3 regions of the Rhizobium acaciae genome follow, and region 1 is predicted to be linked to each of the others. Evidence: riboswitches for the same ligand, from Rfam matches in the RefSeq annotation. Region 1 holds a riboswitch; each other region holds the start of a gene.
The links. Region 1 has a riboswitch for cobalamin ahead of cobU (bifunctional adenosylcobinamide kinase/adenosylcobinamide-phosphate guanylyltransferase). Riboswitches for the same ligand answer to the same signal wherever they lie in the genome.
Positions count from the first base shown of each region.

Region 2: another riboswitch for cobalamin. It lies ahead of bluB (5,6-dimethylbenzimidazole synthase); the one in region 1 lies ahead of cobU (bifunctional adenosylcobinamide kinase/adenosylcobinamide-phosphate guanylyltransferase).
Region 3: another riboswitch for cobalamin. It lies ahead of nrdH (glutaredoxin-like protein NrdH); the one in region 1 lies ahead of cobU (bifunctional adenosylcobinamide kinase/adenosylcobinamide-phosphate guanylyltransferase).

Region 1 covers NZ_JAPCZO010000001.1:187,058-189,251, reverse strand. The annotation lists gene cobW (cobalamin biosynthesis protein CobW) at 1-240, opposite strand, end outside; gene cobU (bifunctional adenosylcobinamide kinase/adenosylcobinamide-phosphate guanylyltransferase) at 245-754, opposite strand; cobalamin riboswitch at 1,131-1,526, opposite strand; gene OLZ32_RS00995 (chloride channel protein) at 1,786-2,194, shown strand, end outside.
Region 2 covers NZ_JAPCZO010000001.1:350,917-353,110, forward strand. The annotation lists gene OLZ32_RS01800 (MFS transporter) at 1-807, opposite strand, end outside; cobalamin riboswitch at 982-1,169, shown strand; gene bluB (5,6-dimethylbenzimidazole synthase) at 1,212-1,898, shown strand; gene OLZ32_RS01810 (SDR family NAD(P)-dependent oxidoreductase) at 2,056-2,194, shown strand, end outside.
Region 3 covers NZ_JAPCZO010000047.1:20,704-22,897, forward strand. The annotation lists gene OLZ32_RS38040 (heavy metal translocating P-type ATPase) at 1-147, shown strand, start outside; cobalamin riboswitch at 312-537, shown strand; gene nrdH (glutaredoxin-like protein NrdH) at 817-1,038, shown strand; gene nrdI (class Ib ribonucleoside-diphosphate reductase assembly flavoprotein NrdI) at 1,053-1,457, shown strand; gene nrdE (class 1b ribonucleoside-diphosphate reductase subunit alpha) at 1,436-2,194, shown strand, end outside.

The sequences.
Region 1 (2,194 bases):
GTCATCGGCGACGGTGCAGCAGATGCAGCCATTGGTCAGCTCGATGATATCGTCCTCGGTGCAATTCTCCGCACCGCAGCCCTTCAGCACGTCGCCGTCGACGCCGAGATCGCCGAACTCGTTGATAATAAGCGCAATCTTCTTGCCGCCGGCATTGGTGAGCAGGTTGCGGATCATCGTCGTCTTGCCGGCGCCGAGGAAGCCGGTGATGACGGTTGCGGGAATCTTCTGCTGGTTCATGGACTTAACCCTTCATTTTCAGCGGCAGGCCTGCCGCGATGAAATAAACTTCGGCGGCCTTCGCCGCGATCGATTGGTGCAGCCGGCCGGCATGATCGCGAAAATCGCGCGCCATGCGATTGTCGGGCACGATGCCGAGACCGACCTCATTGGAAACGAAAACGAGCCGCGCTTTCACGGCGGGCAGGAAATCGGCAAGGGCGGCGAATTCCGCCGCCATGTTCCGCTCCTCCATCATCAGATTGGTGACCCAGAGCGTCAGACAGTCGATCAGCACGATGCGGCCCGGTCCGTCGATGGCGGTGAGCTTGCCGACAAGATCGAGCGGCTCCTCATGCGTCGTCCAGGACGGACCGCGATCAGCCTTGTGTTGGGCGATGCGCGCCTGCATCTCCTCGTCCCATGCACGGCCGGTCGCGACATAGTGACGGTCGAGGCCGGTCGCCGTCACGAGGTCTTCGGCGAACCGGGATTTGCCGGAACGTGCGCCGCCGAGGATGAAGGTGGCAGTCATGCTCAAACGCCCCTCAGGGAGAGTGCGTAGCCGTGGCTTGTTCCGAGTGCACCTTTCTCGGCTACTGAGGGTGTGACACCCCCCTCTGTCCTGCCGGACATCTCCCCCACAAGGGGAGAAATTGAATCGCCGAGAGCTTTTCTCCAAACAATTGATGTAGGACGACGGTCGTGCTGCTTGCCGATCTCCCTCCTTGTGGGGGAAATGTCCGGCAGGACAGAGGGAGGGACCCAGCATTCGACATAAACGGCCGAAAGAACACCTCTTGCAGCACTGCTTGGAGGCGTCGCGCGCGCCGCACCAGGCCACGCTGAATTCAATCGTTCAGCCAAGACAACCTCCGTGCTGGCAGCGGGCATAGTGCCCAGGTGTGGGCTCCTCGCCCGGCCGCATGGCAGGTCTCCTGGCTCGCGGTTATCGGCCGCGATCGGGGCAGACCGGAAACCGGTCGCGCTGATCGTGCCAGCGGATCATCCTCGCCTTCCCGGCTGCATCAGTGAAAAGGTGGACGATTCGTAGATTGAGAGGCGTCCGACCCCGGTTGATCACCATGCATATCCAGTGGCTTTTCCGGCATGTCGCCCATCCCGCCCGCTTGCATGATTGCAAGCCGCTGGCCGGAAGGGCTTAGTGCCGGATGGAAGACCCTGACCGCTCTACAGTCGCGGGGTCGGCTGTGATGAAGGCGCCCGGCTTGGGTCCGCCCCGTCACATTCCCTTTTCATCCGGAAGGGCGCAACACCGATCCGGAACCATCCGTTATGTCAGGATGGTCAGTCGACCATCCGTTATCGGGATGGTTAGGCAAGCGCAGGGATGAAGTCAACCGGCCTTGGCGACCGCCCGATCGCCGGCCACGTGACGTGCCCACACAAACACGACTTACCCTACCTTAAATATCGTCATTTATCAGAGACTTACGTCACCGAAATTTATTCCAACCGCCGGCTTTTCGCCGCAATTGCGTCGCAAGCGGACTGCGCGACCATCTCCGCCCTTGACCGGGCCTCTCCCCGCCTAGTTGTCTAGCCATGCTTATGAAATTGGATCGGCGCGGTTTCCGCGCGCTGCGTGTTTTCTTCGATCCGGGACGCCTGAGGGCGCTGACCCGGCGCAGCGAAGTCGGCCTGTCGCTGGCGGGCGCCGTCGTCGGCATCATCTCGGGTCTCGCCGTCACCGGCATGAGCTATGTCTCCAACGAGCTGCACCAGCTGGTCTTCGGCATCGCCGACAGCGAACGGCTGAGCTCGTCCGAGATCGAGAACAAGCTGCTGCTGCTCACCGCCCCCGTCATCGGCGGCGCCCTGCTCGGCCTGCTGCTTTTCGTGCTGGCGAAACGGCGCAAGAAGCCGATGGTCGACCCGATCGAGGCCAATGCGCTGCATGGCGGCCGCCTGTCCCTGACCGACAGCATCATCGTTGCCGTGCAGAACCTGATCT
Region 2 (2,194 bases), 160 kb from region 1:
CAGGGCGCCGAGCCCCATGCGGAAATTCGAGGCGCCGAGGATCGCCGCCCGAAACATCGGGTAGCGGAACATCTTCGGGTCGAGAAGCGGATAGGGCGCGCGGCGAGCATGCAGGAGGTAGAGGAGGCCGGCAAGGATGCCAATCGCAACCGTGACATAACCGTAGATGACGGGCACGGCTGGCAGGCTGATCACCGACACGCCGAAGACGAAGCCGGAGAAGCCGATGCCGCAAAGGAAGAAGCCGGGGAAGTCCATCGGCCGCGGACTGCGTGGCTCGACGGCCGGCAGGAAACGTGTGACGAGAATGATGCCGAGCACGCCGATCGGGACGTTGATCCAGAAGATCCAGTGCCAGGTGAGATAGGTGGTGAGGAAACCGCCGATCGGCGGACCCATGATCGGGCCGATCAAAGCGGGAATGGTGAGCCAGGCCATGGCATCGACAAGTTCGTGGCGCGGCGTTCCCCGGACCAGCAGCAAGCGGCTGACCGGCGTCATCATCGAGCCGCCGGCGCCCTGGATCAGGCGCGAGACGACGAAGGCCGTGATCGAGTTGGAAAAGGCGCAGGCGATCGAGCCGATCATGAAAACGAAGATCGCCATGCGGAAGATGTTGCGCGCGCCGAAGCGATCGGACATCCAGCCGCTGATCGGGATGAAGATCGCCAGCGCCACGAGATAGCTGGTGACGGCGAGCTTCAGCGCGATCGGCGAGGTGCCGATATCGGCGGCGATTGCCGGCAGGCTGGTGGCGATCACGGTCGAATCCATCTGTTCCATGAACAGGGCGACCGCAAGGATCATGGGTGTGAGGCGGGGCACGGGCAACCGAAATGCAAAGAGAAAAAGTCCGGCGTCATGGGCGTCGGTCAGGATCGGTTTGTTTCTAAGGCAGCGACGCGCCTCTGTCCATGAAATCGATGTCGCATGCAGCGTGTCGGTGGCATCGGAGCCGGCTTGCCGCCGCGCCGCTTTCCTGAAATAGATGCGCCGTCAGGTGCCCGCCGATAAGGCGGGAGAATCGGGAATCCGGTGCAAGACCGGAACGTGCCCAACGCTGTAAGGCCGACGCTTGCCGCTTCATCATGCCACTGGCCTCTTGCCGGGAAGGCTGCGGCAAACGGATGACGCCAAGTCAGAAGACCGGCCTGGCAAGATAGACCGATCCGCGCGGACAGCGGGGCGGTCGCGTTGTTGGGGATTTGACGATGCGACCCTTTGATGAGGATGCCCTTTCGGCGGCGTCCGGTTTTTCCTTGGCCGAACGCGAGGCCGTCTATCACGCGATCATGACGCGGCGTGACGTTCGCAGCCAGTTTCGACCCGATCCTTTGCCTGACGATGTTGTGCAGAGGCTCCTGACGGCCGCTCACCACGCACCCTCCGTCGGCTTCATGCAGCCTTGGAATTTCATCCTGGTGAGGAATGCCGAGGTGAGGGCGCAAGTCCGGGACGCCTTTGCCAGGGCCAATGAGGAAGCGGCGCTGATGTTTGAGGGCGAGCGGCAGCAGGCATACCGCTCCCTCAGGCTCGAAGGTATCGTCGAGGCGCCACTCGGGATATGTGTGACCTGCGATCCGACACGCAGCGGCAGTGTGGTGCTGGGGCGCACGCACAATCCGAAGATGGATTCATACTCGACCGTCTGCGCCATCCAGAATCTCTGGCTTGCGGCACGGGCGGAAGGGGTGGGCATCGGTTGGGTCAGCATTTTTCGCGAAGGCGATCTGAAGAGCATTCTCGGCATACCCGAGCACATCGAGGTGGTCGCCTGGCTCTGTGCCGGTTTCGTCGACCGGCTCTATGAGGAGCCGGAACTCTCGGTCAAAGGCTGGCGGCAGCGGCTACCGCTCGAGGAGCTGGTCTTCCACGATGGATGGGGACTGAACACCTAGATAGTCAAGGTGAGCAAACCGATGTCGGTATCGCCGACGCCGGGAGAGGCCGAGGCATCTTTATTCCTGGCCTTCATATCGATACGCTGAAGGTGAAATCCCGGAGTTTCCAAGAGATACTCGGTTATCGGCGGCTCAATCGGAGGATAACGGCCCTATGAACATGATCGACTTGAAGGAACGCATCATCGTAATTACTGGCGGTGCGAGGGGCATCGGCTACGCGATCGCAGAGCGCGTCGTCCAGTCTGGTGGCAAGGTGGCCATCTGGGACTTGAACGAAGACATGGCGAGGG
Region 3 (2,194 bases), on a different contig from region 1:
ATCACCATCGCGCTCGGACTGAAGGCGGTGTTCCTGGTGACGACGATCATAGGGATCACCGGGCTCTGGCCGGCGATCCTCGCCGATACCGGCGCCACCGTGCTGGTGACGATCAACGCGCTGCGGTTGCTTCGGATAAAGATATGAATGTCGTTTCGGGGAGCCGGCTTTTGCCGGCTGTTTCTTGATGGGTTCTCCACAGCGCTTTTCCGTTAACGCTTCGTTATCCACGTCATACACAGGCACGGCGATTCGTTGCCGCCATTGCTGCGCCGCCACAACAATCTGTTGACGTCATCATCGATTCGCGTACCATATCTAGTGTTCGAGGTTCCGTCGATTCGTGAGGATCGGCGGCTAAGACGGGAATACGGTGCGTTTCGCCATTATGGCGCGGCAATGCCGGAGCTGCCCCCGCAACTGTAAGCGGCGAGCAACTGTCCGATTTCAGGTCACTGGAGCATGATGCTCCGGGAAGGCTGGGGCAGGGTGCTTTGACCCGTGAGCCAGGAGACCTGCCTCGAACGAAACGTCCACGGGCGGGGTGTCCGGAAGGTCGCGTTGCATGGCTGCGGAGAATCTCCGCATCGCGTTTCGCAGGCCCGAACCTCCGCCCCCGAAACCTTCGCATTGAGCCACTTCGGGGTGAAGTCATGTCAGTATCTCAGTTCCGGCCGCCACCCGCTCGAGGTAGAGGGCGGAGTACGCCCAGCGGCTAAACGGCCGCATAGCTCAAATCACCAGAGATTTTTCGACGGATATCGACAGATTTCCGATCGATGTCTTGCGCCCAATCGCGTCGTCACGAGGAATATCATGACCATTATCGTCTACAGCAAGCCTGCCTGCGTCCAGTGCACTGCCACCTACCGCGCCCTCGACCGGTTGGGTGTCGATTATGACATCGTCGATATCTCGCAGGATGCCGAAGCGCTCGATCGGGTCCGCAGTCTCGGCTACATGCAGGCGCCAGTGGTCATCGCCGGCGAGCAGCATTGGGCGGGCTTCCGCCCCGACATGATCAGCGCGCTCTCCTGACCTGAGGACAAGCGATGGGCCTGATCGTCTATTATTCCAGCCGGTCCGAGAATACCCATCGGTTCGTCGCCAAGCTCGGACTGCGCGCGGCGCGGATTCCGCCAAGCGGCGCAGACGCGTTCCATATCCGCGAACCCTTCGTGCTGATCGTGCCGACCTATAGCGGCGACGGCGGCAAGGGTGCCGTTCCCAAGCAGGTGATCCGTTTCCTCAATGATGCGGAAAACCGAGGACATATCCGCGGCGTGATCGCCGCGGGCAACAGCAATTTCGGCGAGACATACGGGCTCGCCGGCGACGTGGTCTCGCAGAAATGCCAGGTGCCGTACCTTTACCGGTTCGAGCTCATGGGCACCGAAGACGACGTCGCCAAGGTCAAACACGGAATGGAACGATTTTGGACACGGCAACAAACCTGACGCGGGATGCGGGCGCAAAACCGCATCAAACTTTTGCTCAGCCCGCCGGGGAAAGGCCGCCGAAGGCAGCCGAAACCCTCGACTATCACGCGCTGAACGCGATGCTGAACCTCTACGACGAGCAGGGCAGGATCCAGCTCGACAAGGATCGAATGGCTGCCAAGCAGTATTTCCTGCAGCATGTGAACCAGAACACGGTGTTCTTTCACAACCTCCGGGAAAAGCTCGATTACCTCGTGACCGAGGGCTATTACGAGCAGGAGGTCCTCGATCAGTATTCCTTCAATTTCGTGCGGGATCTGTTCGACCAGGCCTATGCCAAGACATTCCGCTTCCCGACCTTCCTCGGCGCCTTCAAATATTACACCAGCTATACGCTGAAGACTTTCGACGGAAAGCGCTATCTCGAGCGCTATGAGGACCGCATCTGCATGGTGGCGCTGGCGCTTGCGCGCGGCGACGAGACCCTTGCCCGCGACATGGTCGACGAGATCATTTCCGGCCGCTTCCAGCCGGCGACGCCGACCTTCCTCAATGCCGGCAAGAAGCAGCGCGGCGAACTGGTTTCCTGCTTCCTGCTGCGTGTCGAGGACAATATGGAATCGATCGGCCGGTCGATCAATTCGGCGCTGCAATTGTCGAAGCGCGGCGGCGGTGTGGCGCTGTCGCTGACGAATATCCGCGAGGCGGGCGCGCCGATCAAGCATATCGAGAACCAGTCCTCGGGTATCATTCCC